3 regions of the Kitasatospora sp. NPDC028055 genome follow, and region 1 is predicted to be linked to each of the others. Evidence: riboswitches for the same ligand, from Rfam matches in the RefSeq annotation. Region 1 holds a riboswitch; each other region holds the start of a gene.

Region 1 (9,879 bases):
CTGCAGGCCCTTGACCCAGGCACGGGAGGGGTGGTGGGCGGAGTCCAGCGAGCGGGCGTGCAGGCCGTCGGGGTAGAGGGTGGTGTTCTCGCCGTCCAGCTTCTCGGTGACCACGACCTCCGCCCCGGCCAGGCCGGAGAGGTCCCCGGTCCGTACGTCGTCCGCCGCAGCCCCCGGTGACCAGGGGAGATGCGGCGTCCGGGGGTAGTGCACACGCATGCTGGGCTCCCTGAACGTCCTTGATCCGGCGGCAACTGTAGGAGCCGCCGGGACGGGAGGGCCACCGATTAACGCAGCTGGTGGGGGCTCTGACGGTGCCGCTGGGGGGCGGTCGGGCGTGGAGGGCGAGCTGGTCCGGCGTGGAGGGAGAGCTGGTCCGGCGTGGGTCGGGGATCAGTCGATGCGGTGCTCCTTCCAGAAGGGCGTCAGGTCGACGGACGTCGCGGCCTGGGCGGCGGCCTTGAACTCGGCGGTGGTGGAGACGCCGAACCAGTGGGCGCGGGCGTAGTCGTGCAGCAGCGCGGACATCGTGTCCGTGCCGATCAGCCGGCTCAGTTCGTGCAGGGCGCAGGAGCCGCGGTCGTAGATGACCGCCTCGTAGCGGTCGGGGTGGGCATCCCAGTAGCTCATTGGGTTGGTGAGGCGTTCGGCCGGGCTCCGGAAGGGAGTTGCGGCGGTGCAGCCCTCCTTCGTCCGGCCCAGCTCGACGTCCATGGCGTACTCGGCGAAGGACTCGTCCAGCCAGGGCGCGCGGTACTGGTCGTCACCGACGATGCCGTACCACCACTGGTGCGCCAGCTCGTGGATGACGGCGGAGGGGCGGATCCGGTCGAGGACGAAGGCCGGGTACTCCATGCCGCCGAACCCGAAGGCGTCGTCGAGGACGGTGGCGACGTCCCCGTACGGGTAGGGGCCGTAGCGGGCGGAGTGGTCGTCGATGGTCCGCAGGGAGAGGTCCAGCATCGCGCGGGCGTCTGCGGCGGTGACACTGCTGACCGAGTAGACGGCGACCCGGACGCCGTCGCCGGACCGGCCCTCGATCCGGTGGAACGGCCCAGCGGCCCAGGCGAATTCGCGGACCTGCCGGGCGCCGATCCGGGTGACCGTGCGGCCCGGTCCGCCAGGGGTGTCGACGGCGGTTCCGGTGGCGGGCACCAGGACCTCGGTGGGGTGGTCGAGGGTGACGGAGAAGTCGGAGGCGAGGCCGTAGAACGACTCGCCGAGCTCGCTGTACCGGTCCAGGTGCCAGCCCGCCCCGTCGCGGACGGCGAGGACGGGCAGGGCGTTGCCGATGAAGCTGAACGCGCCGTCCCGGCCGAAGCGGTCGAGGCCGTCGGGGACGTCGATGCCGAGGTCGAACTCGACCGTGTCGCAAGCGCCCCGGGGCAGCGGGCGGGCCAGCGGGACGCGCAGGGCGGTGCAGTCGACCTCCGGGCTGCCGTCCAGACCGGTCACCCGGACGGACGGGGTCGCGCAGCCGCCGCGGAAGTTGTCCCAGAGCCGCAGGTACACCTCGTGCAGGGGTTCCGGTGAGGTGTTGGTGAAGACGATCCGCTCGTGGCCGCGCCAGTGCGCACCCGTGGCGTCGCTGCTCAACTCCACGGTGTAGGTGGGGGCACCGGGGGTGCGGGTCGGGTCGGCGGGGGCGCGGCCGGGTGGTGCGGCGCCCACCGACAGGAGCACGGCGAGGACGGCGAGCAGCGGGAGGAGGAGGCGCCGCGGGCCGGACGGCGCCTCGGACCGGTCGAGGAGTCGTTGGACGGTGGTGGTGAACCGGGCGGATGTGACCGGCCGGAAGGGCGGGCCGGTGGACGTCATCATGAGGACCTCGGAAGTCTCGGAAATCTCGGGGATGTCGGGAGCAGGGCCGCAAGCGCGGGTGCTGGAGGGGGGTCAGCGCGCATGCCGCTGTCCCGACGTGCTGTGCCCAGCCTGCCGGGGCGGGCAGCGCGTCGCCGGCACCGTGGCTGAGAACGGCCTCGACCAGCCCGGGGACACGCAGCAGCCCTCCGTCGGAGTGATCCGCCGGGCCGGCCGCTGGGTCTGCCGTCGGCTGGGCCGCCGAGTCGGCCTGGTCAGTGGAGCGGCTGGTCGGCTCCCGGGGAGTCGGCCAGGAGCCGCAGCAGGACGTCGGCGACCTGGGCCGCACCGGCGGTGCCGACCGCGCTCGTCAACGCCGTCCAGTCCGGGCCGGGTGGAGCCGCGGCAGCCCCGTCGGCCAGCCGTTTGAGCTTCTCGACCAGGCCCTGCCGTACGGCTGCGGCTGTACGGTGGCGGCCGAGGTCGGCGGCGCGGGCGATGCCGCCGTGGATCAGGTCGAGGGCCTTGCGCTCGCCGTGGGCGCGCAGGGCCAGTGCCTCCTCCTCGTCGAACACCTCCTGGTGCCAACGGAGGCGGACGTCGGTGCCGAGCGCCCGGCTGTGGAAGCGGCCGTTGAAGATCTGGCTGAGGTTCTGCGGCGGCAGGCAGAGCGTCGGGGTGCCGAGTTGCCCGGCCTCCAGGAGGGTGGTCAGCCCGGGGGAGGTGAGCAGTACGTCGCAGTCGGCGAGGCGGTGCAGGAACTCCTGGTGGCGGAGGGCGCCGACGGTGGTGACGGGCGGGTGGGCGCAGGAGTCGACCAGTTGCGCGGCCAGCCAGGCCGGCAGGTTGCCCGCGATGTGCACCTCGGTGACCCCGCTCGCGGTCAGTGCCTCCAGTGCGGCGGGCAGGACGAGCTGGGGATAGCTCGCCCAGTCCGCGAGGTGGGGCGCGCGCAGCCCGCCGAGGTTGAGCAGGGCGCGCCGGGGGTGCGGCGTGGGAGGGCTGCCGCGGGCGGCGCCGCCGTCGGCGATCACGGCGTCCACCCAGCGGAGCCGGTGCACGTCGGCCAGCACCCCGGCGCCCTCCGGCGGCAGTTCCACGCACCGCTGGGCGCAGTACACCTCGGCGTCCAGCGGGAGGTCGGGCCGGTCGCCGTCCGTCCAGAGGAACGGCAGGCTGTCCACGAACACCACCGGCACCCCGCAGGCTTGCAGCGCGTTGGCCAGCCCGCCGTCCAGCACCACCAGTGCCGCCTGAACGCGCTGCGCCTGGACGATCCGGCCCAGTTCCTGGCCGGACCGCTCGTCCGGGAGGTCGAACCAGCGCTCCACCGGCTGTTCGGCGAGCAGCTGTCTGCCCAGCCCGGAGGCCAGGCCGATGAATCTCAGCCGCTCGCCGCCGCGGGCCCGGAGGGCGGACAGCACCGCGCTCAACTTCCCCGAGCTGCCCCAGCCGAACTCCACCCCGGCCACGGCGACCGTCGTCGTGGCCCTCGCCGTCGTGGTCCCCGCTGTCGTGGTCCTCGCCGTCGTGGCCTCTGCCCTCGTGATCCCCGTCCTCGCCCGCATCCCTGTCAACTCCCCCGCCCGTACCGGATCTTCTGTCGCTCCGTATTCGTACCAGGCGCTCGGAGAAGGGTCGGTTCGACTACCTACGGAAAAGCGAGACCTAACCACCCCGAAAGGTGAAGCTCCCGTTCGGTGCATTGACGAACGGAGGGGTCGACGGGCAGGTGGACGGCCGGTCGGTCGGCGGCTTGGCGACCGACCGGCCGGACCCGGGGCGTGCCGTCAGGCGGTCGACCTGGTCAGGTTCCTCCGTGGGGTTGTTCCGGTGGACGTGACGCATCGTCACGACCGGTTCGCGACTCCCGCTCCGCCGCCTCGGCGACGTGCTTGATGTGCGCCAGTCTGCGGTCCCAGTCGGCGGCGAGCGAAGCCATCCAACGCGCCGTGGTGTCGAGCGCCGCGGGCCGCACCGTGTAGCGCACCTCGCGCCCGACGCGGCCGCTGCTCACCAGTCCGGCGGCGTCCAGGACGGCGAGGTGCTTGACCACGGCCTGGCGCGAGACGGGAAGGTGCCGGGCGAGCGTCGTCGCCGTGGCCTCGCCCTGCGCGGCGATCAGTTCGAGCAGCCGGCGCCGCGTCGGGTCGGCCAGGGCCGCGAGCACGGTGTCGACCGCTTCGACGGCGCCGTGGGGTTGGTCGGTCACGCGGCGGGCTGTTCGGCGCGCGTCCTGAGCGCGTCGAGCTCCTGGCGCCAGCCGCCGGTGTTGTCCTCGACCGCCTTGCCGCGCAGTTCCTCGGACCCGGCCAGTGCCGCGAAGCCGCTCTCGACCACGCGCAGCCGCGTCCTGCCGTCCTCCGGGGTCAGGGTGAACTCGACGAGGGTGCTGTTGTCCTCGCGCAGCTCCTCCCCGGGGAACGCGCTGGCCCAGCGGTAGGCCAGGTAGGTCGGCGGCTCGACCTTCTCCACGCGCACCGGGAAGTCGCCGTACTCCGGGTTCCTGGCCACCAGTTCCTCGCCCTCCCTGGCCACGGTGCCGGGCAGGCTCGCCTTGTCGGCGACCCAGAAACCGGGCTCGGCCACCAGGGACCAGACCCGCTCCAGGGGCGCCTCGATCAGGGTCTCGCGTTCGATCCGGTCCTCGCTCATGGGGGGCTCCTTCCATCGCGGACAGTGGGTGCAACTCCAGAGTTGCACGTCGCACTGCCAGGTGCAACCTGACGGTTGCGTCTCGCGCGAGTCCGCCGCCAAGGACCCGGCCTCTCCCCGTCCTGGCGGGCTATCGCCCGGGGGTGGCCTCCTGGATGGCCGCCAGCAGGCGGGTGTGGACGGCGGTGGCGGCCGCGCGGGTCGCCGGGTCCTCGTCCTTCAACAGCGGGGTGATCAGCTCGGCGGCCGCGGCGAGGACCGGCACGGGCACCGTCGCCTCGCGCAGGTGGAGGAGCTGGGAGGCGGCCCGCTCGCCGGGCGTGGCCCTGGTGCGGGCGTCGGGGATGAGGGCGGTGAGGCCCCGGGGGATCGGCTGAGTGCTGGTCACCCTCCTATTCTCCCGTGGCCTGGCCGTCGCCGATCACCGCAGTCGGGCAGTGCGGCCGGTCGGCAGCCGCCGCACGGTGAGGCAGCGATCACTTGAGATCGCTCACGAGTGGCGTCCGGGGCGGGTGGCGTCACTCCTCGAAGACCCGTCTCAACTTCCCGAGTGCGGACTCGATCTCCGCCATGTCCGTGGCCGAGAGCTTCGCGACGTAGGCGGCGTGGAGCTCCCGCTCGTACCGGAGCACGGTCTGTCGGTAGGCCGTGCCGAGGGCCTCCAGGCGGAAGACGTGGACGCGTCCGTCCCGGGGGCTGCGCTGCCGGGAGAGGTAGCCGTCCTTCTCCAGGCGCGCCAGGTGCTGGCTGACGGCGCCCTTGGACACGCCCAGGCGCTCGGCCAGGTCCTTGGGGGTGACGTCCGGGTCGGCCACGATCTGCCCGAGCACGAGGTGCTGTTGGGCGGTGAGCCCGAACTCGTCGTAGCGGGGCCCGTGTCGTTCCGACAGGAGCCGCAGGTCCGCGAAGAGCTGGTTGAGTCGGGCACTGCGGGCGTGCAGGTCGGCACCGTCGGGTCTTTCGCCGGTGTCCATCGGGCTCGTCACTCCGCGGTCGGCGGCTGCTCGGCGGCGCGGCTGCGCCTCCGGAGCCCCAGGCGGGACCTGACCGCCCGGATGGCTTCCTTGCCGACGCCGGCCATGCCGATGAGGGCGCTCGTCTCGGCGACCACGAGTGTCCCGCCGAAGGCGGCGGCCTTGGTGCCGGAGTCCAGCGGGAGGAAGAGGATGACGAGGACGGCCACGTAGGTCAGGGCACTCAGGATGAGGAGCGCGATGCCGATCCTGAACCTGAGCGGCTTCTTCTGGGGTGCTGAGGTCGCCGGGGTCGCAGTCATGGAAATAGTTTAGAAATCTAAATAATCCGTGGTCAAGGACCCCGACGGGCTCCGGGGGCGGGGTGTTCGGGAAAGGCTTGGCGGGGCGCCCGGGAAATCTTGTATGGTTCTTCGCGAATCATCCAGAGGGGTGGAGGGACCGGCCCTACGAAGCCCCGGCAACTCCCCGTTCGACCCGGCGTCCGAAGTACGCGCCGTGCCGTCCGGGGTCAGTGCCAACTCCGGCCTGTCGCCAACGTGGCGCGGGGAAGATGAGGAGACACGGTGCTCTCAGTGCTGTCCTTCGCCCGGGCGCTTCCCGCCCCGGCCCTTTCGCGTACCCGTTTCGTGCTCGGCGCAGGCGATCTGCTGTCCCCGCAGGCCTGTCCCCGCTGACCACCCCGCTCCCACCCCAACGGAGCGCCCGTGAGCCGTACCCACCCGTCGCTCACGGGATCTGAGACTGGAGTACCCGTCCATGGAGAACACGAGCGGCGTCGGCGTGCTCGACAAGATCACCTCGATCCTCGGCACCTTGGAGGCCGGCCCGGCCACCTTGGCCGGGCTGGTCGACGCCACCGGCCTGGCCCGGCCGACCGCCCACCGGATCGCCGTCGCACTGGAGCACCACCGGCTGCTCGGCCGGGACCTCCAGGGCCGGTTCGTCCTCGGCCCGAGGCTTGCCGAACTCTCGGCGGCGGCCGGTGAGGACCGCCTGCTCGCCGCGGCCGGCACCGTCCTCACCCACCTGCGCGACGTCACCGGCGAGACCGCCCAGCTGTACCGCCGGCAGGGCGAGGTCCGGATCTGCGTGGCGGCCGCAGAACGCCTCTTCGGCCTGCGGGACACCGTGCCGGTCGGCCTCGCCCTGCCGATGAAGGTCGGGTCCGCCGCCCAGGTCCTGCTGGCCTGGGAGGAGCCCGAGCGGCTCCACCGCGGGCTCCAGGGTGCCCGGTTCACCGCCACCGCGCTCAGCGGGGTGCGGCGCCGGGGCTGGGCCCAGTCGATCGGCGAGCGCGAGCCCGGCGTCGCCTCCGTCTCCGCGCCGGTGCGCGGCCCGGCCGGCCGGGTGGTGGCCGCGGTCTCCGTCTCGGGGCCGATCGAACGGCTCAGCCGGCACCCGGGTGCGCGCCTGTCCCAGGCCGTCATCGAGGCGGCGGGTCACCTCACGGACGCGCTGCACCGGCCCTGACCGGGCCGCCGGCGCGGCTCGGACCTGAGCGTTCGAGGCCGAGCAGCCGTCGGCGCGGAGCGCTTCCGCGCCGGCGGCCGCCGGTCGGGTCAGCGCCGCAGGTGTTGCACGGCGCGCAGGCCGACGGCGGGCGCCCCGGTGCGCGCGCCGGTGTGCGCCGCCTGGGTGGTCGGTGCGGACGCGCCCGGGCTGCGCAGGGTGTCCGGCCGGAAGCGGCCGCTGTACACGTCGGTGGAGTTCAGCGGGGCGCCGCTGTTGGCGGTCACCAGCACCGGGCGGACCAGGCGGCCGTCGGCGATCAGGGCCTGGTAGTCGCCGAGGAAGTGGCCCCCGGCGTACGGCGCCTGGAGCCAGTCGAAGACCGGCGAGATCTGCCGCTCGACCGGACTGTTCTCGCCGCCGCGAGGGAAGCTGAGCAGCCAGGCGGCGGTGGGCAGCGTGGAGGTGTCGCCCGGGGTGAGGTAGCGCAGGTCGTAGTAGCTGACGGCCACGGTGCCGTCGGCCGTCACGGTGATGGACGGGGTGAACGCCGGTGCGCCCGGGGCCTGGTTGAGCCGGGTCGGGCCGCTCCAGGTCCGGCCGCCGTCCGTGGAGTGCACGAGTTGGATGGCGTCGTACCTGCCGCCGGCGGACTCCGAGCCCTCGTAGGCGAGGTACAGCTCACCGGTCTGCGGGTCGATCGCCACGCTGGGCAGACCGGCGCCGGCCCGGAGGGACTTGGTGGCGTCGGCGGGCGCGTTCGGGTGGACCTCGGGGACGGAGGTGTCGGCGGCGACCCGGACCGGCCGGCTCCAGGTGCGGCCCTGGTCGGTGGAGCTGACCATGCCGAAGTGCACGTCGCTGACGGTGGTGGCGGTCGCGTCGGTGAAGGTGATCCAGTCGAAGAAGTCGTACAGCGTGTCCGTGCGCGGGTCGACCACGATCTGGTTGCCGATGGTCTGGGTGTTCGGCGTCGTGGCGGTGGTCACGAAGGGTTTCGCCGGGGACCAGGTCCGGCCGTGGTCCCGGGTGACGGACAGGTAGCCCGGCCCGTCGAAGACCGGGGTCGGGCCGGCGGCCTGGTCCACCCGGTCCCAGACCTGGTAGGCCACGCCCGGGTGCACGGGGTCGGCGGTGACGGCGTTCTTGTCGTCGGTGATCGCCGGGTCGTCGTCGCTGATCAGCTCGGTGACGTGCTGCCAGCTGCGCCCGCCGTCGGTGGAGGTGGCGGCGGCCACCGCGCTGCGCGCCGTGGTGGCGTCGAAGACCAGGGCGCTGGCGTACGCGGTGCCGTCGGGGCCGAAGCTCACCCAGCCGTCGGAGGCCCGCTGGTAGGCCAGTCCGCCCGGCGCGCAGTGGGTGAAGGGCAGGGCGGTCTGGGTGAAGTGCACGCCGTCCGTGGTGTAGCTGGAGCTCAGGCCCCGGGCACCGCCGTTGGACCAGCGGTCCTGCTGGTAGATGGTGATCGTGTTCGCCGGGTCCAGCGGGTTGGCGGCGGCGTACGGTTCCTCCTCCGCGCCCGGGTAGTTGGTGCCGTCGCCGTCCGCGCCGAGGTCGCAGGAAGCGTACGGATCGCCGGGTGAGATCACGGCGAGCGGTGCGCCGGGCGAGGCGTCGGGCGGGTTCGTGCCGGCCGCGGCCGCACCGGCCGGGGTAGGGGTACCGGCGACGACGGCGGCGAGGAGGAGCGCTGCGGTCGCGGTGGCGAGCGGTGCCCTGGTGCGGAACTGCATGGAGACCCCCATGGTCGTCGGCGGGAGGTGCCTGGTGTCCTGGGTGGTGCTGCGCTGTGCTGCCCTGCTCCGGTGCCGAACGGGAGTCGGCACCCGGTCGGCCGCTCGGGATGCCCGGTCGGTCGGCCGCACGGGATGCCCGGTCGGCCGCGCGAGTCTAGCCAGCGGCAGGGGGCGCGCCAACGGTCCGCGCGCGCTCCTTACCGAGTCCGTACCATCGGCCGCCGTCCCCTCCCTGACCTGGGGTTATACGGGCCGTCCGGTGCGGTGCGTCTACCGCCCGCTCGCCCACAGGGCCTGGTGGACGGTCCGTAGGGCGGTGGCCGACTGTTCCCAGCCGTGCCACCAGAACAGCCCGCCGTCCTGGCTGGCCTCGGTGGCGAGGGCGGTCAGGTGGGCCCAGGGGCCGGGCGGGATGCCGAACCGGGGCCGGGCGGCGAGCCGTTGGGCTGCCTCGGCCTCGACCGGGACCATGCCGACCAGTGGGAAGGGTGTGCCGTCCGCGGTCCGGCCGGTGCCGTGCAGCATCGGGTGCAGGGTGATCGGGTCGAGCAGCAGGGTGAGCTCGGCGCCGGGCACCGGGGCCGGGCCGTCCTGCCAGCCGAGGCGCCGACCGCTCGACTCGGCCTTGAGCACGGGCCGTCCGTCGAGGGTGACCCCGTCCGCCGCGATCCGCAGCAGGGCACCGGCGTCCGGACGGGACGGCAGCCGCAGCCGGTAGTCCCCGTACAGACAGGGCGGGACGTCCGGCAGCGGCCGGTCGAAGGGGACGGTGACCGCGTCCACCTCGAAGCCCGTCGGGCCGAGCAGCACCGCCGCGGTGACGGCTTCGCCGTCGACGGTGACGTGCAGGCGCGGGAGCGCGCCGGGCGCGTCGGACACCACGTCCACCCGCACGCCCTCGGCCTGGTAAGCACCCACCAGGTCGGCGAGCGGCGGGGTCTCCGGCAGCGGGTACTCCGTCAGGCAGACAGTGCGCGCGACGGAGCCTGCTGCCTCAGTGGTACCGGCAGCGCTGACGGTTCCGACGAGTCGGCGCCGCCCGTCCCGGCCGAATTCGGTGCGCAGCTCGCCGCCACTGCCGTCCGGCTCGCGCCAGCGCAGCACGCCGCGCTCGTAGCGCGGGTCGGCGATCCGGCGGCCGTCGACGTGGACCCGGTGCCGGGGCGGGTCGGTCGCGCGGCCCAGGACGTAGACGGACAGCTCGCCGTCCGGCGTGCCGTACAGGCCCGTCCAGGGGTAGAGGGCGTCGGCCAGGACGGAGT
Region 2 (9,879 bases), on a different contig from region 1:
ACCGCCTCCGGCCCCAGCTCAGGGCCGGGCCAGCCGGTTCAGCAGCAGCACCGAGGCCACCGGGCGCGCACCCGCCTTCCGCACGCCCTCCGCGACCTCCCGGTCGGTGGAGACCACCACCACCGGGCGGCCCTGCGGCTCGGCCCGGACCAGACGGCGGATCAGCTCGTCCGCGGTCTCGCCGGTCCGGCTGAACCGTACCCGGACCCCGCGCGGCGGCGCCATGATGACCGGTACGTCCAGGTCCTGCCCGTCGAACACACAGGTGACCTCCGCCTGGGTGCGCTGGGCCAGCATCGCCAGCCCGCCCAGCAGCCGGATCCGCTGCTGCTCCAGCGGCAGCGCCGGATACCCGGTCTTGGTCACGTTGTAGCCGTCCACCACCAGGTGCACCTGCGGGATCGCCAGCAGCTGGTCCAGCAGCGCCGGGTCGTCCTCGGCCAGGCCGCGCCGGGCCACGTCGTGCGGCGAGGCCGCCCCCGGCACCACCGCCTCCACCAGGTCCGCCGGGCGGATCTGGGAGACCGGCAGGGCCAGCTCCCGCTGCAGGCCCTGCGCCGACTGCAGCACGGTGTCCAGCAGCAGCCGCAGCCGCATGTCCTCGACGCTGCGGCCCTCCCGGGCCGAGCGGCGGCCCTGCTCGACCGCGGTCTCCAGTTCGGACACCCGGTGCCGCAGCCGCCGCGCCTCGGACTCGGCCGCGCTGCGCTCCCCGGCGGCCTGCGCCCTCGCCGCCTCCAGCTCCCCGGTCACCCGCCGGGTCTCGGCCTGCGCCCGCCGGGTGTCGCTCTCCAGCGACCGCACCTTCTTGCGCAGCGACTCGGCCTCGCGCCGGACGCCCTCGAACTCCGCCCGCTGGCGCTCCAGGTCCGCGCGCGCCGCGGCCCGCACCTCGGCCAGCTCGGCCTGGAGCTTCTCCACCAGCCGGGAGGCCTCCGCCGCCGCGTCCTCGGCGCCGGCCCGCTCGGCCTCCTCGCCCGCCTCGGCGACCAGTCGGCTCCAGCCGGGCGAGCGCACCAGGTAGGCGGCGGCGGCGACGTCCATCGGATCGGCGGCGCCGGGGACGGTCCCCGACTCCAGCGCCTTCACCAGGTCCGGCTGGCCCAGCCGCAGCCGCTCCGCTATCCGCACCCGGAAGGCCGGCTCGGACTCCAGCGCCGCCGCCAGCGCGGTGGCCGCGTACTTGGCCCGCCGCGCGGGGGTGAACTTGACGTACTGACGCAGGCTCTGCGGCAGCTCCCCGGGCGGCAGCCCGCCCAGCGCGTCCGAGGCCAGCCCGACCACCCGCCGGCGCACCCCCTCGGGTAGCGGCCGGTCCAGCTTCTCGGCCGCCCGCTCGGCACCCGCACCGGCCGGGGCCGCGCCGGGGCCCTCCGGGAGCTCGGTCTCGGACGGGCCCGGCTCGGCGGCCGGCTCCGGTGCCGGCGCAGCGGGCTGAAGCCCCTGCGCTTCGCCGGGCTCCCTCGCTGCGTCCACCACGTCCTCGGCTCCGATCCTGGTCCAGCGGGTGCGGCCGCGGCCGCCCCTGTCGTCACGCTCCGTGCGTCTTGTCTGTATTGTCCCGTGCGGTGGACGGCGGCGTCGCGCACCGCCCACCGCACCGGCGGGGTCAGCCCTGCGCGGCGGGGGCCTCCACGCCCTCGGCGCCCGGACGGGCCACCAGCTCGACCTGGTCCACCGCGTTGCACCAGCGGCAGCGCACCGACTCCACGGTCTCGCTGTGCACCTCGGTCTCCTCGACCCGGGATTCGCCGGCCAGGTCGAAGTGCAGGAACTCGGTCACCCGCGCGGAGCGGGTCACGTCGAAGCGGGTGAGGTTGCCGCACAGCGTGCAGCGCCAGCGCGTCTCGGCGGTCGGAGCGGCGACGGTCATCGGGGGGTCCTCTCGGCTGGTCCCTGGGCGGGCGAGGCGCTCCCCCCGGAGCCCCGGCGTCGGCGGCGGGAGGCGGGAATGCCCGCCCCAAGCCTATTGCCTGGGGCAACCACCAGGACCACCGGTCAGCCGAGATGACCGGAGCCCGTCCCGCCCCGCCGGACGGCCCAGTAGTCCACCTGCCGTAAACCGCCGTGTCACCTGCCGCGCCCGGAGGGATGCTTGGCCGCATGGCGCTCACGGCCCCCGACCACACCGACGCGCGGGACGGCCGCCCGGCGCTGCCCGCCCCGGCGGTCACCTACGCCCTGATCGCGGTCAACACCCTGGTCTTCCTGCTCGGCCCGGCGGCCGGCCTCAACCCCCTGTACGGCACCGGCCAGACCCGGATCTGCGCCGAGCAGCGGTACGAGCAGCGCTGGGGCGCCGTCCCCGCCGAACTGCTGACCGGCCACCCGCTGACCGCCGGGCAGCTGGCCGAGGCCCCCGACCCGGTCCCCGGCTGCCCCGCCGCCCCCACCCCGGGCAAGCACCCGGCGGTGTCCGCCCTCACCGGCCTCTTCCTGCACGCCGGCTGGCTGCACCTGCTGGGCAACCTGCTCTTCCTGCACGTCTTCGGCCCGACCGTGGAACGCCGGGTCGGCCGGGCCAGGTACCTCCTCTTCTACCTGGCCGCCGGCTGCACCGCCTCGTACGGCTTCGCACTCGCCGAGTCGCACGCGCCCGACTCCACCCGGGTTCTGATCGGCGCCTCGGGCGCGATCTCCGCCGTGCTCGGCGCCTACCTGCGCTTCCACCCGCGGGCCCGGGTGACCACCCTCGTCCCGCTGCTCCTCTTCCTCCCGCTGCGCTTCCCGGCCTGGCTGGTGCTCGGCCTCTGGTTCGCCCTGCAGTGGTGGTCGGTGCACTCGGCCGGGCCCGGGGTCGCCTACCTGGTGCACGTGATCGGCTTCTCGGCGGGCTTCCTGTACGCCTGCACCGTGGTCGGCCACCCCCCGAGACGCCCCGGCTGAGGCCCGATACGCTGGCCGCACCCGCATCAAGGAGCCCGAACTGTGATCACCGCCATCGTCCTGATCAAGACCAGTGTCGACCGCATCCCCGAGATCGCCGAGGCCATCGCCGCGATCGAGGGCGTCAGCGAGGTGTACTCGGTGACCGGCGGATACGACCTGGTGGCGATGGTCCGGGTGCGCCGCCACGACGACCTGGCCGAGGTCATCCCGGGCCGGCTCAACAAGGTCCCGGGTGTGGCCCACACGGAGACCCAGATCGCCTTCCGCACCTACTCCCAGCACGACCTGGAAGCGGCCTTCGCCCTCGGCCTGGACGAGTAGGACTCAGCCCGCGCGGCGCGTGTCGGCGACGCAACGGCCGCCCTCGTTGCGGTAGTTCCACGCCGCGCCGTCCGTGACCAGCTCGCGGACCGCGGCCAGGAAGCGCTCGACGTGCTCGTCCGGCGTACCGGCCCCGAAGCTCACCCGGATCGCGTTCAGGCTGCGCTCACCGGGCAGCGAGGGCTCGGGCGCCCCGCACTCGGAGGGCGCCGAATCCTCGTCACCGAGCAGGGTGCGCACCAGCGGGTGCGCACAGAACAGTCCGTCGCGCACGCCGATGCCGTACTCGGCGGACAGCGCGGCCGCGAAGTGCGAGCTGTTCCAGCCGCGGACGACGAAGGACAGCACGCCCACCCGGGCCGAGCCCGCCCCGAACAGGTTCAGCACCCGGACCTCGGGGATCTCCGCCAGCCCCGCCGTCAGCCGCTCGACCAGCTCCCGCTCCCGGGCCTCCAGCGCGTCGAAGCCGGCCTCGGTGAGCGCCCGACAGGCCGACGCGATCGCGTAGGCGCCGATGACGTTCGGCGAGCCGGCCTCGTGCCGGGCCGGGCCGGTGTGCCACTGCACCGCCACCGAGCCGTCCAGCTCCCGGGCCACCGTCCGGGTCGCCCCGCCGCCGGCCAGGTAGGGCTCGGCCGCGTCCAGCCAGTCGGAGCGGCCGGCCAGCACCCCGGCGCCGAACGGCGCGTACAGCTTGTGGCCGGAGAAGGCGATCCAGTCGACGCCCAGCTCGCGCACCGAGACCCGGTGGTGCGGGGCCAGCTGGGCGGCGTCCAGCACCACCCGGGCGCCGTACCGGTGCGCGGTCCCGGTCAGTTCGGCGACCGGCCACAGCTCGCCGGTCACGTTGGAGGCGCCGGTGACGCACAGCAGCTTCGGGCCCTCCGGCGCCGCGGCCAGCGCCTCCTCCAGCGCGGCCACCGCCTCGGCCCGCGAGCGCGGCGCCCGCAGGTAGCCGACCTCCAGCCCGGCGTGCGCCCACGGCAGCAGCGAGGCGTGGTGCTCGGTCTCGAAGGCGAACACCCGGGTGCCGGCCGGGACGGCGGCGGCCAGCAGGTTGAGCGAGTCGGTGGTGGCGCGGGTGAAGACCACCTGGTCGCCCTCGCGCAGGTCGAGGAACTCGGCGACGGTCCGGCGGCTCTGCTCGAACAGGTCGGTGGACAGCTGGGAGAGGTAGCCGGCGCCGCGGTGCACGCTGCCGTAGTAGGGGGCGTAGGCGGCGACGTCGTCCCACACCCGCTGGAGCGCCGGCGCGCTGGCCGCGTAGTCGAGCGCCGCGTAGCCGACCTTCTCACCGCTGACGAGCGGGACCTCGACGTCGTGGCCGAGGACGGCGAGCGGGGCGCTGGTTCCGAGGGAGAGGGACATGGGGATGCACTCCTTCACGGGGTAAGGGACCCCGGGAGTGCAGATCGTCCGGTGTCCGCGCTTGTCGCGCGGACGGCTTGCCCGGCGACCCGGTCCTCACCCAGGGCACCCCGCCACGGACGGAGGGTTGCCGGACAGCCAGCTGGGGCTTGGCGCTGTCACTCATGACCTGGCGAAGACTCTAGGTCGGGCACGTCGGACGGTCAAACAGGCATCCACCATCCGGACGGTGTCTTCGCCCGCTCGCCTCCGGGGCGCTCGGACCCGGCGCCGACGCTCGTCGCTCCGGCGCTCGTACCTCGCTTGTCGCTCCTCGACTTTCGACACCGGCGCGCCCCTTCGGCTCGGGGCGGGTACATCGAGGCGGGCACGAAGGGCCCGTGCCGACGGATCGGCACGGGCCCCAACTACCGCCTCAGATCCGGCTGGTGGCCTCCGACCAGCGCCGCAGCAGGTCCTGCGCCCGGCCGGAGTCGATCGCCTCGGCCGCCCGCGCCATGCCCGCCGCGAGCTGCTCCGCCAGCGGGGCGTCGCCCAGGTCCAGTGCGACCAGCGCCGCCGCCGTGTTCAGCAGGACGGCGTCCCGCACCGGCCCGCGCTCCCCGGTCAGCAGCCGGCGCGCGACCTCGGCGTTGTACGCGGCGTCGGCCCCGCGCAGCGCCTCGATGCCGACCAGCTCGATGCCGACGTCCCGCGGGTCGAAGGTGGTCTCGGTGACCACGCCGTCGCGCACCAGCCAGACCCGCGAGGTGGTGGTGATGGTCAGCTCGTCCAGCCCGTCGTCGCCGCGGAACACCAGCGCGGTCGCCCCGCGCCGGGCGAGCACCCCGGCGATCAGCCCGGCCAGCCGGGTGTCGAAGCAGCCGATCGCGTGCGAGGTGACCCTCGCCGGGTTGGTCAGCGGGCCGAGGATGTTGAAGGCGGTGGGCACCCCGAGGTCGCGCCGCGCGGTGGCGGCGTGCCGCATCGAGGGGTGGAACTTCGCCGCGAAGCAGAAGGTGAGCCCGACCTCCTCGGCCACCTGGGCCACCCGCCGGGAGGAGAGGTCCAGCGCCACCCCGAGCTTCTCCAGCACGTCCGAGGAGCCGCTGGAGGAGGAGGCCGCCCGGTTGCCGTGCTTGACCACCTTGGCCCCGGCCGCCGCGGCGACGATCGCCGACATGGTCGAGATGTTGACGGTCTTCGCCCGGTCCCCGCCGGTGCCGACGATGTCGACCGCCGGGCCGGGGATGTCCAGCGGCTCGGCGTGGTCGTACATCGCGTCCACCAGGCCGGCGATCTCGTCGACCGTCTCACCCTTGGCCCGCAGCGCCACCATGAACCCGGCCACCTGGACGGGGGACGCCTCGCCGCTCATGATCCGGTCCATCGCCCACGCGGTGGACGAGCGGTCGAGGTCCTCCCCCTTCAACAGCGCCGCCAGGAGGTCCGGCCAGGTGCGGACCACCTGCGCGGGGTCGGTACCACCGTTCGCAGGGTTCACGTTCACCATGGCTGACTCCAGCTGTTGTCGGTTCCCCCGCGAGGGGGGACGTCCGTACGGATGGAGCCAGCCTATCGAGCGGCGGGGCGCCTACGGCGCCCTCATCTCCAGTACTGAGACGGCACCGCTCAACGCGTGGCCGGGGCCCGCTTGGCCATCCGGGCCCGCAGCAGGGTGGCGACCGCCTCGGCCAGCGCCACCGGGTCGACCGGGCGGGAGATCGCGGCATCGGCCCGGCTCCAGGCGGCGAGCCAGGAGTCCTGCGGCCGGCCGATCAGCACCAACACCGGCGGGCACCCGTAGATCTCGTCCTTGAGCTGGCGCCCGAGGCCGAGGCCGCCGGCCGGCACCGCCTCGCCGTCCAGCACGCAGAGGTCGACGCCGCCCTTCTCCAATGCCTTGAGCACCGCGGGGGTGGTCGCGCATTCGAGGTAGGACAGCTCCGGAAGATCCTCGGCAGGGCGACGGCCGAGCGCCGTCAGCACCTGCTCGCGGGTGTTGCGGTCGTCGCTGTAGACGAGGACGGTGAGCGTCTCGTCGGTCGTGTACGCCATGGACCCTGCTCCCTCAAGTGTGATCCGGACCACGTTCACCTGATCCGGATGCTACTCCCGTTTCCCCCGTCGCCGGTCCCCCTCGCGCACGTTCCCCCTCAAGCCGCCGCGCCCGTGACTCACCCGCTCGGAGGACGGCCCGTCACCCGGACCCGCCCGGACCCGCCCGGTCCACCCGGACGGCCGTGCGGCGTCCCGTCCCCCTACGGCACGGCACTGGGCCGACCGTGCAACGACGCGCCGGGCAACGGGGTCGCGGGCCCCTCCGAGGAACCGTCAGAAAAGGGACACGCCGCTGCTCAGCCTCCGTCCGGACCCCCCGTCGCCCGTCAAGCGGGCATACCGCACGCACCGGACACTCCGAGGGACACCCCCCGACGTGAAGACGGAATAAGGGACCGACATAATGTCCGTCGTGGCGACAGCAACAGCAACAGAAACCGGGCACGCGCACGGATCGGTCAATCGACCGAACATGGTCAGCGTCGGAACGATCGTCTGGCTCAGTTCCGAGCTGATGTTCTTCGCGGCCCTCTTCGCGATGTACTTCACGCTCCGCTCCGTCAAGGGAGCCGAGTTCTGGGCCGAGAAGGCGCACGCCCTCAACGTGACGTTCTCCTCGGTCAACACCACGATCCTGGTGCTCTCCTCACTCACCTGCCAGCTCGGCGTGTTCGCCGCCGAGCGCGGTGACGTGAAGAAGCTCCGCGGGTGGTTTGCCCTGACGTTCTTCATGGGCGCGATCTTCATCGGCGGACAGGTCTACGAGTACACCGAGCTGGTCAAGAACGACGGCCTCTCGCTGTCCTCGGACCCGTACGGCACGGTGTTCTACCTGACCACCGGCTTCCACGGTCTGCACGTGACGGGCGGTCTGATCGCCTTCCTGCTGGTCCTGGGACGGACGTACGCAGCCAAGCGCTTCACGCACGAGCAGGCCACCGCCGCGATCGTCGTGTCCTACTACTGGCACTTCGTCGACGTCGTGTGGATCGGCCTGTTCGCGACCATCTACCTGATCAAGTAACCAGCTGATCAGGTCGCTGGCCACCGGCAGCGGCCCCCGCCCTCACCGGCGACGGGCCGCTTCTGCCGGTGCCGACGCTCCCACCGACCGACCGCGCGCGCAGCCTTGGACAGGCAACCTCGTGCCGGCCAGACCGGCCGCCGGGTGCACCCACCAGTCGACCAGATCCTGACACCGGGGTTATTCCGTGAAAAAGCTCTCCGCACGACGGCGCCACCCATTGGCGGCGCTGGTCGTCCTACTTCTCGCCCTGGCGGCAACCGGGGGGCTGTACGCCGCGTTCGCGCCCGCCGACAAGGCGCAGGCCGACGTCGCCGCGCAGTCGCTCGCGATCGATGAGGGCAAGAAGCTCTTCGCCGTGGGCTGCTCCTCCTGCCACGGCCTGAACGGCCAGGGCAGCAGTGACGGTCCGAGCCTGGTCGGCGTGGGCTCCGCCGCTGTCGACTTCCAGGTCGGCACCGGTCGCATGCCGGCCCAGCAGCCCGGTGCCCAGGTGCCGCGCAAGAAGGCCATCTACAGCCAGAGCGAGATCGACCAGCTCGCCGCGTTCGTCCAGTCGCTCGGCCCCGGCCCGACCACGCCGGACGCGAAGCAGTACACCTCGACCAACCCGGACGACATCTCCAAGGGTGGCGAGCTGTTCCGCACCAACTGCGCCCAGTGCCACAACTTCGCCGGCCAGGGCGGTGCCCTGACGAAGGGCAAGTACGCCCCGTCGCTGGAGGGCGTGGACGCCAAGCACATCTACGAGGCCATGCAGACCGGCCCGCAGAACATGCCGTCGTTCCCGGACAGCACCATGCCCGAGGAGCAGAAGAAGCAGATCGTGGCCTTCGTCCGCCACACCACCAACGATGAGCCCAACCCCGGCGGTCTCACCCTGGGCAGCCTCGGTCCGGTGACCGAGGGCCTGTTCGGCTGGATCTTCGGCCTCGGCACGCTCATCGCGGTCGCGATCTGGGTCGCCGCCCACACCACCAAGGCCAAGAAGTCATGAGCCACGACATGTCAGAAGAGAAGCTCCCGGAGCCGCACGGCTCCGCCGGCGAGGTGGCCGACCACGGCAACCCGTTCGCCGACCCGGGCCTGCCGGCCCACGAGCCCCGTCGCACCGACATCGACGAGCGGGCCGCCAAGCGGGCCGAGCGTCAGGTCTCGCTGATGTTCGTGGTCTCGATGCTCGCGACGATCGGCTTCATCGCCTCGTACGTGGCCATCGACCCGGACAAGATCGTCTACATCTTCCCGCTGGGCCACGTCAGCGCGCTGAACTTCGCGCTCGGCCTGACCCTGGGCGTCGCGCTGTTCATGATCGGCGCGGGCGCGGTCCACTGGGCCCGCACCCTGATGTCGGACGTCGAGCTGCCCGCCGAGCGTCACCCGATCGAGGCCTCCGACGAGGTCCGCAACGACGTCATCGAGCAGTTCAAGACCGGTGCCGCCGAGTCCGGCTTCGGCCGCCGCAAGATGATCCGCAACACCCTCATCGGGTCGATGGCGCTGGTCCCGCTCTCCGGCGTGGTCCTGCTCCGCGACCTGGGCCCGCTGCCGGAGAAGAAGCTCCAGGAGACGGGCTGGAAGGAGGCCACCCCGGCCAAGCCGCTGCAGCTCGTCAACATGAGCACCATGCAGCCGATGAAGCCCGAGGACCTCGTGATCGGCTCGCTGACCTTCGCGATGCCGGAGGGCCTCACCACGCACGACGAGGACTTCCAGCAGCGCATCGCCAAGGACGCCCTGATGCTGGTGCGCATCGCGCCGGAGGACATCAAGGACGACAAGTCCAAGGAGCTGGGCTTCGAGGGCATCCTCGCCTACTCCAAGATCTGCACCCACGTCGGCTGCCCGATCAGCCTGTACGAGCAGCAGACCCACCACGCGCTCTGCCCCTGCCACCAGTCGACCTTCGATCTGGCGGACGGCGCGCGCGTCATCTTCGGCCCGGCCGGCCACCCGCTGCCGCAGCTGAAGATCACCACTGACGACAAGGGCAACCTGATCGCCACCGGCGACTTCGAGAAGCCTGTCGGCCCGAGCTTCTGGGAGCGTGCTCGATGAGTAGCGCGAGCAGCACCAAGACCGGTGCCGCCAAGCCCTCCAGCACGCGCGCGAACCCCGCCAACAAGTGGGAGTCCGCGGCTGACTGGACGGACGGCCGGCTGGGGATCTACTCCCTCGCCAAGGCCAACCTGCGCAAGATCTTCCCGGACCACTGGTCCTTCATGCTGGGCGAGATC
Region 3 (9,879 bases), on a different contig from region 1:
TCCGCTCCAGGGCGAGCACCCAGGGCACCATGACGGCACCGACCACCGCGCCGGCGATCATCGGCGCCGCCAGCGCCAGCAGCCGCCCGGCCGCCGAGGCGCCGGTCAGGCCCAGCCGCACCCGCAGCCCGTACACCGCCAGGCCGAGCACCTCCCGGGCCAGGGCCACCCGGCCGCCCGCCGCCGTGGTGTCGGCGAACACCTCGGCCAGTTCCGCACCGCGCTCGCGCCGGTAGCCCGCCGGGTAGAGCCGCAGCGCGGCCCGCAGGACCGCCGAGGGCGCGGGACCGATCACCGGCATGGTCATGAGAGTCCTCCCCCTGTCGCGGGCCGCTCCCCGGCCCGGCCCGGCAGCATCGACCGGATCCTGGTCAGTCGCCGCTCCGCCTCGGTGGCCACGGCGCGCAGCCGTCCGGCCTCGGCGGCCAGCGCGTCCCGGCCGGCCCCGGTCAGCGCGTAGGTGCGCCGGGCCCGTCCGTCCACCACCTCTTCGGCGGCGACCTCGATCAGGCCCTGCCCCAGCAGCCGGTCGAGGGCGCCGTACAGGGTGCCGGTGCGCATCTTGACCCGGCCGTCCGAGATGGCGGCGATCTCCTGGATCAGCGCGTAGCCGTGTCTGGGCTGGTCGGCCAGGGCGGTGAGCAGCAGCAGCGTGGGCTCCTGCATGGAGCGTTCTGTCATACGACTACATATATCGTCAACCTACCTATAGGTCCAGCACCGGCCCGCGCCGATCCGACCCGACCGGACCCGCCACAATGTGCCCCATGCCGACCGAGGACCTGCTCACCGCCTGGACCGCCCTGCTGCACCGCTGCGGCGCCACCGACGACCCCGAACCGTACGGCCGCGAACTGCTGCGCCGCTGGTCGGACCCGCGCCGCCGGTACCACACCACCGAGCACCTGCGCGCCGTCCTGCACCACGTCGACGCGCTCGCCGGGCACGCCGCCGACGCCGACACCGTCCGGCTCGCCGCCTGGTTCCACGACGCCGTGTACCGCCCCGACCGGACCGAGAACGAGGAGCGCAGCGCCGCCCTCGCCGTCCGCGCGCTGACCGCCGCCGGCCTGCCCGCCGAGCGCGTCGCCGAGGTCGAACGGCTGGTCCTGCTCACCGTCGGCCACGACCCGGCCCCCGGCGACCGCGACGGCGAGGTGCTCTGCGACGCGGACCTCGCCGTCCTCGGCGGCACCCCCGAGGCCTACGCGGCCTACGCGGCCGCCGTCCGGGAGGAGTACGCCTTCGTCCCCGAGCCGGACTTCCGCACCGGCCGGGCCGCCGTCCTGCGCCACCTGCTGGCGCTCCCGGCCCTCTACCGCACCCCCGACGCCCACCGGCGCCTCGCCGCGACCGCCCGCACCAACCTGACCACCGAGCTCGAACAGCTCGGCGAGGACTAGGCTCCCAGCTCCCCCACCGGCGCCACCACGGCCCCCTGCTTGCCGCACACCCAGTGCGGCTCCGGCCCCAACTCGGGCTCCACGCCCAGCGCGTGCGGGTCCCCGTCGGCCGCGCAGGTGGTGCACAGCGGCCACCGGCCGTACGCCTCCAGCAGCGCGTCCTGGACGTCCTGGGCGACCAGCCCGAGCACGTAGTCGGTGCCGTCCGGCCACTGCTCCAGCCACCAGCGGCGGTGGGTGACGGCCTGCTCCACCAGCGAGACGACGGCGGCGTCCGCCACGTCCCGCGCGGTGAGGTCGGCCAGGATCAGGGCCCGGGCGTTGTGCAGGGCGGTCTCGATGTCATCGGAAGCCATCCGTCCATTCTCCGCGGCCCGCCCATGGGTTCAAAACACAGGCCCGAGGCCGGAGCGGCCCGCGCCCGAAACGCCGCGTGGGCGGCCCCCCGAAGGGAACCGCCCACGCGGACGAGGATCAGCCGATCCGATCGGAGTCCGATCAGGATCAGAAGTCCATGTCACCGCCCGGCATGCCGCCGCCGGCGGCCGCGGCGGCCTTCTCCGGCTTGTCGGCGATGACGGCCTCGGTGGTGAGGAACAGCGCCGCGATGGAGGCGGCGTTCTGCAGCGCGGAGCGGGTGACCTTGGCCGGGTCGATGATGCCCTCGGCGATCAGGTCGACGTACTCGTTGGTGGCGGCGTTCAGGCCGTGACCGGCGGGGAGGTTGCGCACCTTCTCCACCACGACGCCACCCTCCAGGCCGGCGTTGGTCGCGATCTGCTTGATCGGGGCCTCCAGCGCCACGCGGACGATGTTGGCACCGGTGGCCTCGTCGCCCTCCAGCTCCAGCTTGTCGAAGGCGACACCGGCCTGCAGCAGCGCGACGCCACCACCGGCGACGATGCCCTCCTCGACGGCGGCCTTGGCGTTGCGGACGGCGTCCTCGATGCGGTGCTTGCGCTCCTTGAGCTCCACCTCGGTGGCCGCGCCGGCCTTGATGACGGCCACGCCGCCGGCCAGCTTGGCGAGGCGCTCCTGGAGCTTCTCGCGGTCGTAGTCCGAGTCGCTGTTCTCGATCTCGGCGCGGATCTGGTTCACGCGGCCGGCGACCTGGTCGCTGTCACCGGCACCGTCGACGATGGTGGTCTCGTCCTTGGTGATGACGACCTTGCGGGCGCCACCCAGGAGGTCCAGGCCGGCGTTCTCCAGCTTGAGACCGACCTCCTCGGAGATCACGGTGCCGCCGGTGAGGACGGCGATGTCGCCGAGCATGGCCTTGCGGCGGTCGCCGAAGCCCGGGGCCTTGACGGCGACGGACTTGAAGACGCCCTTGATCTTGTTGACGATCAGGGTCGACAGGGCCTCGCCCTCGACGTCCTCGGCGATGATGACGAGCGGCTTGCCGCTCTGCATGACCTTCTCCAGCAGCGGGAGCAGGTCCTTGATCGAGCCGATCTTGGAGTTGGCGATGAGGATGTACGGGTCCTCGAAGGTCGCCTCCATCCGCTCCAGGTCGGTGGCGAAGTAGGCGGAGATGTAGCCCTTGTCGAAGCGCATGCCCTCGGTGAGCTCGAGCTCCAGACCGAAGGTGTTGCTCTCCTCGACGGTGATGACGCCTTCCTTGCCGACCTTGTCCATGGCCTCGGCGATGAGCTCGCCGATCTGGGTGTCGGCGGCGGAGATGGAGGCGGTGGAGGCGATCTGCTCCTTGGTCTCCACGTCGGTGGCCTGGGCCAGCAGCTGGTCCGAGACGGCGGCGACGGCCTTCTCGATGCCGCGCTTGAGGGCCATCGGGTTGGCGCCGGCGGCGACGTTGCGCAGACCCTCGCGAACCAGGGCCTGGGCGAGCACGGTGGCGGTGGTGGTGCCGTCACCCGCGACGTCGTCCGTCTTCTTGGCGACCTCCTTGACGAGCTCCGCACCGATCTTCTCGTACGGGTCCTCGAGCTCGATCTCCTTGGCGATGGAGACACCGTCGTTGGTGATCGTGGGGGCGCCCCACTTCTTCTCCAGCACGACGTTGCGACCCTTGGGGCCGAGCGTGACCTTCACTGCATCGGCGAGCTGGTTCATGCCACGCTCAAGGCCGCGGCGAGCTTCCTCATCAAAGGCGATGATCTTGGCCATCAGAAGTGGTCCTCCGGGACACGGTCGACTGCTCGGACCAAGGGGTGCCCGCGACGGACGGCCCTGGTGCGCGGAGGTCCATTCCCCTACCGCTCCCGGGGGCCTCACCGACCCGGTCCGCTGTCACTCTCACACTGTGAGTGCTAACGCCAATGATTAGCACTCCGGGTGGTCGAGTGCAAGCCCAATGACCGACCCGCGAGCCACCGTCCGCCCCCGCGCGGGAGCCCGGACGGCCCGCCCGGGGAACGCGAACGGGCCCGTACGACGCGTGTCGTACGGGCCCGTCGAGAAGCGAGTGGTCACCAGCCGTGGGCCGCGCCGAGCTCCTGGGTGCCGGAAGAGGTCAGACCGCCGCGCGGACCATGTCCGCCTGCGGGCCCTTCTGTCCCTGGGAGATCTCGAACTCGACCCGCTGGCCCTCCTCGAGGGTGCGGTAGCCGTCCATCTGGATCGCGCTGTAGTGGACGAAGACGTCCGCACCACCGTCGACCGCGATGAAGCCGTAGCCCTTCTCCGCGTTGAACCACTTGACGGTGCCCTGAGCCATTCCGAACTCCCCTAGTGCTGTGCTGGCCCTTCACGGGCCCGCAGGTCGCGGGCCCGGGTCTGGTTTGAAGGCCGGCCCGGGGAACCCCCCCTGGGCGCAGCCGTGCACGCCGCAATCCTCCGCAGCGGGGCGCCGGACGGCTTCCGTGAGCGGCTGATTACGTCGACCGCCGCTGAATGTATCCGGATCGACGCCCTCTGCAACAGGGTCAGCCGCCGGGAATTCCGCAGCCCCGTCAAGAGACAAGAGCGAACAAACCGGGAGAAAATCGGCAATCAGCGCCGGACATAGCGGACGAATTACTCAAATGCCTGCAGGAATTCTGACATCTGCCTGACATGTTTCACGGCCCCGGCCCCGGGGCGGTCTCAGCGTCCGGACGAGCTCCGGCGAAGCACCCAGTGCCGGAAGGGGAAGCCCTGTTCCCAGCAGAGCCACACTCTACTCCGACTCCGACCGAAAATATTCCCGCCGAAATGCAAGCGGCCGCCCGCACGCACGGAGAGTGGAATTCCGTACGCGCGGACGGCCGGGAAACGGCGGGAACGGCTCAGCAGCCGCCGGCCACCGCCGGAATGATCGAAACGCTCGCACCGTCCGTGATCCCGGTCGCCAGACCGTCGGCGAACCGCACGTCGTCGTCGTTCACGTACACGTTGACGAAGCGGCGCAGCTTGCCGGTGTCGTCCAGGATCCGGGCCGCGATGCCCGCGTGGTTGTGCTCCAGGTCGGCGATGACCTCGCCCAGGGTGGCCCCCTCGGCGGTCACCTCGGCCTCGCCGCCGGTGTAGGTGCGCAGGATGGTGGGAATGCGGACGGTGGCGCTCATGACTCTCCTAGCGGGGTGGGGGGTGGATCAGGCGGACGCGAGGCCGGCGGCGTGGAAGGAGTCCAGCGTCGGGCGGATGACGGCGGTCATGCCCGCCTCGGAGACGGCGTCCAGCGTCTTGAGGCCGTCCCCGGTGTTGATCGCGACGGTCTCCTTGGCGGGGTCCAGCAGGCCGGTCTCCACGAGCTTCTTCAGCACGCCGACGGTCACCCCGCCCGCGGTCTCGGCGAAGATCCCCTCGGTCCGGGCCAGCAGCCGGATCGCCGCCACCACCTCCGCGTCCGTGACGTCCTCCACCGCGCCGCCGGTCCGCCGGGCGATGTCCAGCACGTACGGGCCGTCCGCCGGGTTGCCGATCGCCAGCGACTTGGCGATGGTGTCCGGCTTCACCGGCCTGATCACGTCCCGGCCGGCCTTGAACGCCGCCGACACCGGCGAGCAGCCCTCCGCCTGGGCACCGAAGATCCGGTACGGCCGGTCCTCGACCAGACCCAGCTTGATCAGCTCCTGCAGACCCTTGTCGATCTTCGTCAGCTGCGAGCCCGAGGCGATCGGGATGACGATCTGCTCCGGCAGCCGCCAGCCGAGCTGCTCGCAGATCTCGTAGGCCAGCGTCTTGGAGCCCTCGCCGTAGTACGGCCGCAGGTTGACGTTGACGAAGCCCCAGCCCTCGCCGGCCGGGTCCCCGATCAGCTCCGAGCAGAACCGGTTCACGTCGTCGTAGTTGCCCTCGATGCCGACCAGCTCACCGCCGTACACCCCGGCCATCACGACCTTGCCCTGCTCCAGGTCGTGCGGGATGAACACGCAGGAGCGGAACCCGGCCCGGGCCGCCGCCGCGCCCACCGCACCGGCCAGGTTGCCGGTCGACGAGCAGGACAGCGTGGTGTAGCCGAACGCCCGGGCCGCCTCGATCGCGCAGGCCACCACCCGGTCCTTGAACGAGTGCGTCGGGTTGCCCGAGTCGTCCTTGACGTGCAGCTGCGCGGTGAACCCGAGCTCCCGGCCCAGGTTGTCCGCCTTCACCAGCGGGGTCCAGCCGGGGTTCAGGTTGGGCTTCGAGGCGACGTCGGCCGGCACCGGCAGCAGCGGCGCGTACCGCCAGATGGACGCGGGGCCGGACTCGATCCGCTTGCGCAGCTCCTCGGCGCGCTCGCTACCGAACTCGTAGGCGATCTCCAGCGGCCCGAAGCACTCCGCACAGGCGAAGCTGGGGCCGAGCGGGAAGCGGGTCCCGCACTCCCGACAGGACAGCGCGGCGGCGGGGCCGAGGTCGACGGAAACGGGTGCGACGGTGTCGATAGCCATGATGGCGGAGGCCTCTCTCCTCATCTTCCCCGCGGCGCGGACGCGCCACAGGCCGGAATTGGCACCTGTCCCGCCGGGGCCTGTCGACGACAGCCGAGCGAGAAGGTTGCCGGGACGTCAACGGGCCGTTCCCTCAGTCCCTCTGGATGAGCTTGTGAAATTGTGGTGGTGCGCAGCGGCGACCCCGGCGTGCAAAGGTCCGGCCGCTGTACGAAGACTGTATCCGAAGGCGTCAAACCTGAACGGGACCGTCCGCCAAGCGAGATGACCCGTCCCACCCGATCCCGCCGAGGAGAGTCACCGTGCCCGCCGAACCGACCCACGCGCTCCTCCCGCAGGCGGCGTCCTGGCTCCGCCGCCGCTCGTGGAGCGCGGCCGATCGGCCGGTCGACGCCCTCCTCGCCGCCAAGCGGCGCACCGGCCGGACGGTCAGCGTCGTCCTCCCCGCCCTCGACGAGGAGGCCACCGTCGGCGACATCGTGCGCACCGTCCGGCGCGAGCTCATGGACCGGATCCCACTCGTCGACGAACTCGTCGTGGTCGACTCCGGCTCCACCGACGCCACCGCCGCCGTCGCCGCCGAGGCCGGCGCCCGGGTGGAACACCGTGACCGGATCCTCCCCCGGCTGCCCGCCGTCCCCGGCAAGGGCGAGGTGCTCTGGCGCTCGCTGCTGGTCACCCGCGGCGACATCGTCTGCTTCATCGACGCCGACCTGCGCGAGTTCGACCCGGCCTTCGTCTCCGGCATCGTCGGCCCGCTGCTCACCGACCCCGACATCCACCTGGTCAAGGCCATGTACGACCGCCCCCTCGAAGTCGGCGGCTCCGCGGCGGGGGACACTGGCGCGATCGTCCCCACCGGCGGCGGCCGGGTCACCGAACTCGTCGCCCGCCCCCTGCTCAACCTCCACTGGCCGGAACTCGCCGGCTTCGTCCAGCCCCTCGGCGGCGAGTACGCGGCCCGCCGCTCACTGCTCGAACGGCTGCCCTTCCCCACCGGCTACGGCGTCGAGATCGGCCTCCTGATCGACGCCCTCGACCTGGTCGGCCTGGACGCCCTCGCCCAGGTCGACGTCGGCGTCCGGCACCACCGCCACCAGGACGGCCAGGCCCTCGGCCGGATGGCCGCCACCATCTACCGCACCGCCCTGGAACGCCTCGACCGCTCGCACCGCCTCAAGGCCTCCGCCGACCTCGTCCACCCCCACCTCACCCAGTTCACCCGCGACCCGCACACCCGCGCCTTCACCGCCCACACCCACCCCGTGACGGCCCTGGAACGCCCCCCGATGCACACCGTCCCCGAGTACGCCACCCGTCGTTGACGGGTTTGCCACCCGGACCCCCAGGCAACATCCCAACCATGGGCGATCTCACGACCGAACGTTCGAGTGCGACCGGAACCGCCCCCGTCCTGGTGGCCTCCAACCGGGGACCGGTGTCCTTCGGCACCGCCGACGACGGCACGCTGACCCTGCGCCGCGGCGGCGGGGGCCTGGTCTCCGGCCTGTCCGCGATCGACGACCCCACCGCCGTCTGGGTCTGCGCGGCCCTGGGCGACGCCGACCGCAGAGCCGCCCGGGAGGCCCCCGACGGCCGCCTCGACCGCGCCGGGCACGAGGTCGGCGGACAGGCCGTACGGATGCTCGACATCGACCCGGAGACCTTCGCCCGCGCCTACAACGGCGTCGCCAACTCCACCCTCTGGTTCGTCCACCACCTGCTCTACGCGACCCCCACCGCGCCCTCCTTCGACGCCGACTTCCGCACCGAATGGGCCGCCTACCAGGCGTACAACGCCGCCTTCGCCGCCGCCCTGGCCGCCGAAGCCGCCCCGGGAGCCGCCGTCCTGGTCCAGGACTACCACCTCTCCCTCACCCCGGCGCTGCTCCGCGAGGCCCGCCCCGACCTGCGGATCGGCCACTTCTCGCACACCCCGTGGGCCCCGCCCGAGTACTACCGGCTGCTCCCCGACGACGTCGCCCGGGCCGTCCTGACCGGCATCCTCGGCGCCGACCGGGCCGGCTTCCTCACCGAACGCTGGGCCCGCGCCTTCGCCGCCTGCTGCGAGGACCTCCTCGGCGCCGTCTTCGACCCGGCCGCCCTCACCGTCACCCACCAGGGCCGCACCACCCAGCTGGGCGTGCACGCCCTCGGCGCCGACGCCGACTTCCTGCGCGAACGCGCCCACCGCCCCGACGTCGACGAGCGCCTCGCCGCCCTCCGGGCCGCCGTCGGCGACCGCCGCACGATCGTCCGGGTCGACCGCACCGAGCTGAGCAAGAACATCGTCCGCGGCCTCCAGGCCTACCGGCACCTGCTCCGCACCCACCCCGAGTGGCACGACCGGGTGGTCCACATCGCCTTCGCCTACCCGTCCCGCACCGACCTCGCCGAGTACCGCGACTACACCGCCGCGGTCCAGGAACTCGCCGCCGCCGTCAACGCCGAATTCGCCACCCCCACCTGGCAACCCCTGATCCTGCACGTCAACGACGACTTCCCGCGCTCGCTGGCCGCCTACCGGCTCGCCGACGTGGCCCTCGTCAACCCGATCCGGGACGGCATGAACCTGGTCGCCAAGGAGGTCCCGGTGGTCTCCGACCACGGCTGCGCCCTCGTCCTCTCCCGCGAGGCCGGCGCCCACGCCGAACTCGGCGACGACGCCCTCACCGTCAACCCGTACGACGTCATCGCCACCGCCGAGGCCCTGCACACCGGCCTCACCATGAGCCCCGAGGAACGCGCCGACCGCACCAAGCGCCTCGCCGCCGCGGCCACCGCGCTCCCCCCGCAGCAGTGGTTCCTCGACCAGCTCAACGCCCTCTGAGAGCCTCCCCCAGAGCCCCCAACAGCTCCACCACCCCGTCGGGGCCGTCGACCACCACATCCGCCAGGTCGGCGAGCTCCCGCACCGGCGCGTCCCCCACCGCGCCGGCACACACCAACAACCCCGCCAGCCCCTCCGCCCGCAACCCCTCCACCGCCCGGAACGCCGCCACGTCCCCCAGGTCGTCCCCCGCGTACAGCACCGACCGCGCCCCGCGCTCCCGCAGGAAGCCGGTCAGCGCCGCCCCCTTGTCCACCCCCGGCGGCCGCAGCTCCAGCACCAACCGCCCGGGCTCCACCACCAGCCCGTACTCCTCCGCCAGCTCCCCCACCGGCCCCCGCAACAACTCCAACGCCCGCTCCGGCTCCCCCGTCCGCCGGGTGTGCACCGCCACCGAGCGCCCCTTGTCCTCCACCCACGTCCCCTCGGGCGCCCCCACCCGCTCCAACACCCCCGGCAACGCGCCCCGCACCCCCGCCACCCCCGGATGCACCTCCGGCGCCGAGAGCTCACCCGCCTCCCACCGCTCGGCCCCGTAGTGCCCCAGCACCACCAGCCCCGGCACCCCGGCAAACCCCCCGTACTCCGCCGCCACCCCCGCCGGCCGCCCGGTCACCACAACAACGGCCCCCACCACCCCCGCAAGACCCCGCAAAACCCCCACCACCCCCGCATGCGCCCGCGCCCGCGAGGGATCCGCCACGATCGGCGCCAACGTCCCATCGAAGTCCAGCGCCACCACCGCATCCCCCGGCGCCCCCAGAATCGCCCGCAACCCATCCCGCCCGGCCTCGGTCGCCGGCACCACCATCTCGTCAAAACCCATACCGAC

Evidence for each region. Region 1 has a riboswitch for S-adenosylmethionine ahead of AB0F71_RS14000 (IclR family transcriptional regulator). Riboswitches for the same ligand answer to the same signal wherever they lie in the genome.
Region 2: linked by a shared signal. The riboswitch ahead of AB0F71_RS04255 (aminotransferase class V-fold PLP-dependent enzyme) and the one ahead of AB0F71_RS14000 (IclR family transcriptional regulator) in region 1 are both predicted to bind S-adenosylmethionine.
Region 3: linked by a shared signal. The riboswitch ahead of thrC (threonine synthase) and the one ahead of AB0F71_RS14000 (IclR family transcriptional regulator) in region 1 are both predicted to bind S-adenosylmethionine.

Annotation. Positions count from the first base shown of each region.
Region 1 is NZ_JBEZXE010000010.1:62,769-72,647, reverse strand. Features, by position in the region: gene AB0F71_RS14040 (RNA ligase family protein) at 1-219, opposite strand, end outside; gene AB0F71_RS14035 (M1 family metallopeptidase) at 394-1,821, opposite strand; gene AB0F71_RS14030 (hydroxymethylcytosylglucuronate/cytosylglucuronate synthase) at 2,076-3,272, opposite strand; gene AB0F71_RS14025 (metalloregulator ArsR/SmtB family transcription factor) at 3,608-4,012, opposite strand; gene AB0F71_RS14020 (SRPBCC domain-containing protein) at 4,009-4,455, opposite strand; gene AB0F71_RS14015 (hypothetical protein) at 4,586-4,843, opposite strand; gene AB0F71_RS14010 (MarR family transcriptional regulator) at 4,974-5,429, opposite strand; gene AB0F71_RS14005 (transporter suffix domain-containing protein) at 5,438-5,731, opposite strand; SAM riboswitch class I at 5,847-5,989, shown strand; gene AB0F71_RS14000 (IclR family transcriptional regulator) at 6,189-6,902, shown strand; gene AB0F71_RS13995 (sialidase family protein) at 6,992-8,614, opposite strand; gene AB0F71_RS13990 (SAM-dependent methyltransferase) at 8,888-9,879, opposite strand, start outside.
Region 2 is NZ_JBEZXE010000002.1:64,888-74,766, forward strand. Features, by position in the region: gene AB0F71_RS04235 (NYN domain-containing protein) at 19-1,320, opposite strand; gene AB0F71_RS04240 (hypothetical protein) at 1,610-1,873, opposite strand; gene AB0F71_RS04245 (rhomboid family intramembrane serine protease) at 2,104-2,886, shown strand; gene AB0F71_RS04250 (Lrp/AsnC ligand binding domain-containing protein) at 2,929-3,210, shown strand; gene AB0F71_RS04255 (aminotransferase class V-fold PLP-dependent enzyme) at 3,214-4,578, opposite strand; SAM riboswitch class IV at 4,631-4,748, opposite strand; gene trpD (anthranilate phosphoribosyltransferase) at 4,994-6,070, opposite strand; gene AB0F71_RS04265 (hypothetical protein) at 6,190-6,615, opposite strand; gene AB0F71_RS04270 (heme-copper oxidase subunit III) at 7,022-7,642, shown strand; gene AB0F71_RS04275 (cytochrome c) at 7,830-8,639, shown strand; gene AB0F71_RS04280 (Rieske 2Fe-2S domain-containing protein) at 8,648-9,700, shown strand; gene AB0F71_RS04285 (ubiquinol-cytochrome c reductase cytochrome b subunit) at 9,697-9,879, shown strand, end outside.
Region 3 is NZ_JBEZXE010000073.1:22,235-32,113, forward strand. Features, by position in the region: gene AB0F71_RS37645 (hypothetical protein) at 1-307, opposite strand, end outside; gene AB0F71_RS37650 (PadR family transcriptional regulator) at 304-681, opposite strand; gene AB0F71_RS37655 (hypothetical protein) at 768-1,403, shown strand; gene AB0F71_RS37660 (hypothetical protein) at 1,400-1,759, opposite strand; gene groL (chaperonin GroEL) at 1,908-3,530, opposite strand; gene AB0F71_RS37670 (cold-shock protein) at 3,877-4,080, opposite strand; gene AB0F71_RS37675 (MoaD/ThiS family protein) at 4,631-4,909, opposite strand; gene thrC (threonine synthase) at 4,937-6,217, opposite strand; SAM riboswitch class I at 6,235-6,370, opposite strand; gene AB0F71_RS37685 (glucosyl-3-phosphoglycerate synthase) at 6,520-7,542, shown strand; gene AB0F71_RS37690 (trehalose-6-phosphate synthase) at 7,581-9,047, shown strand; gene otsB (trehalose-phosphatase) at 9,034-9,873, opposite strand.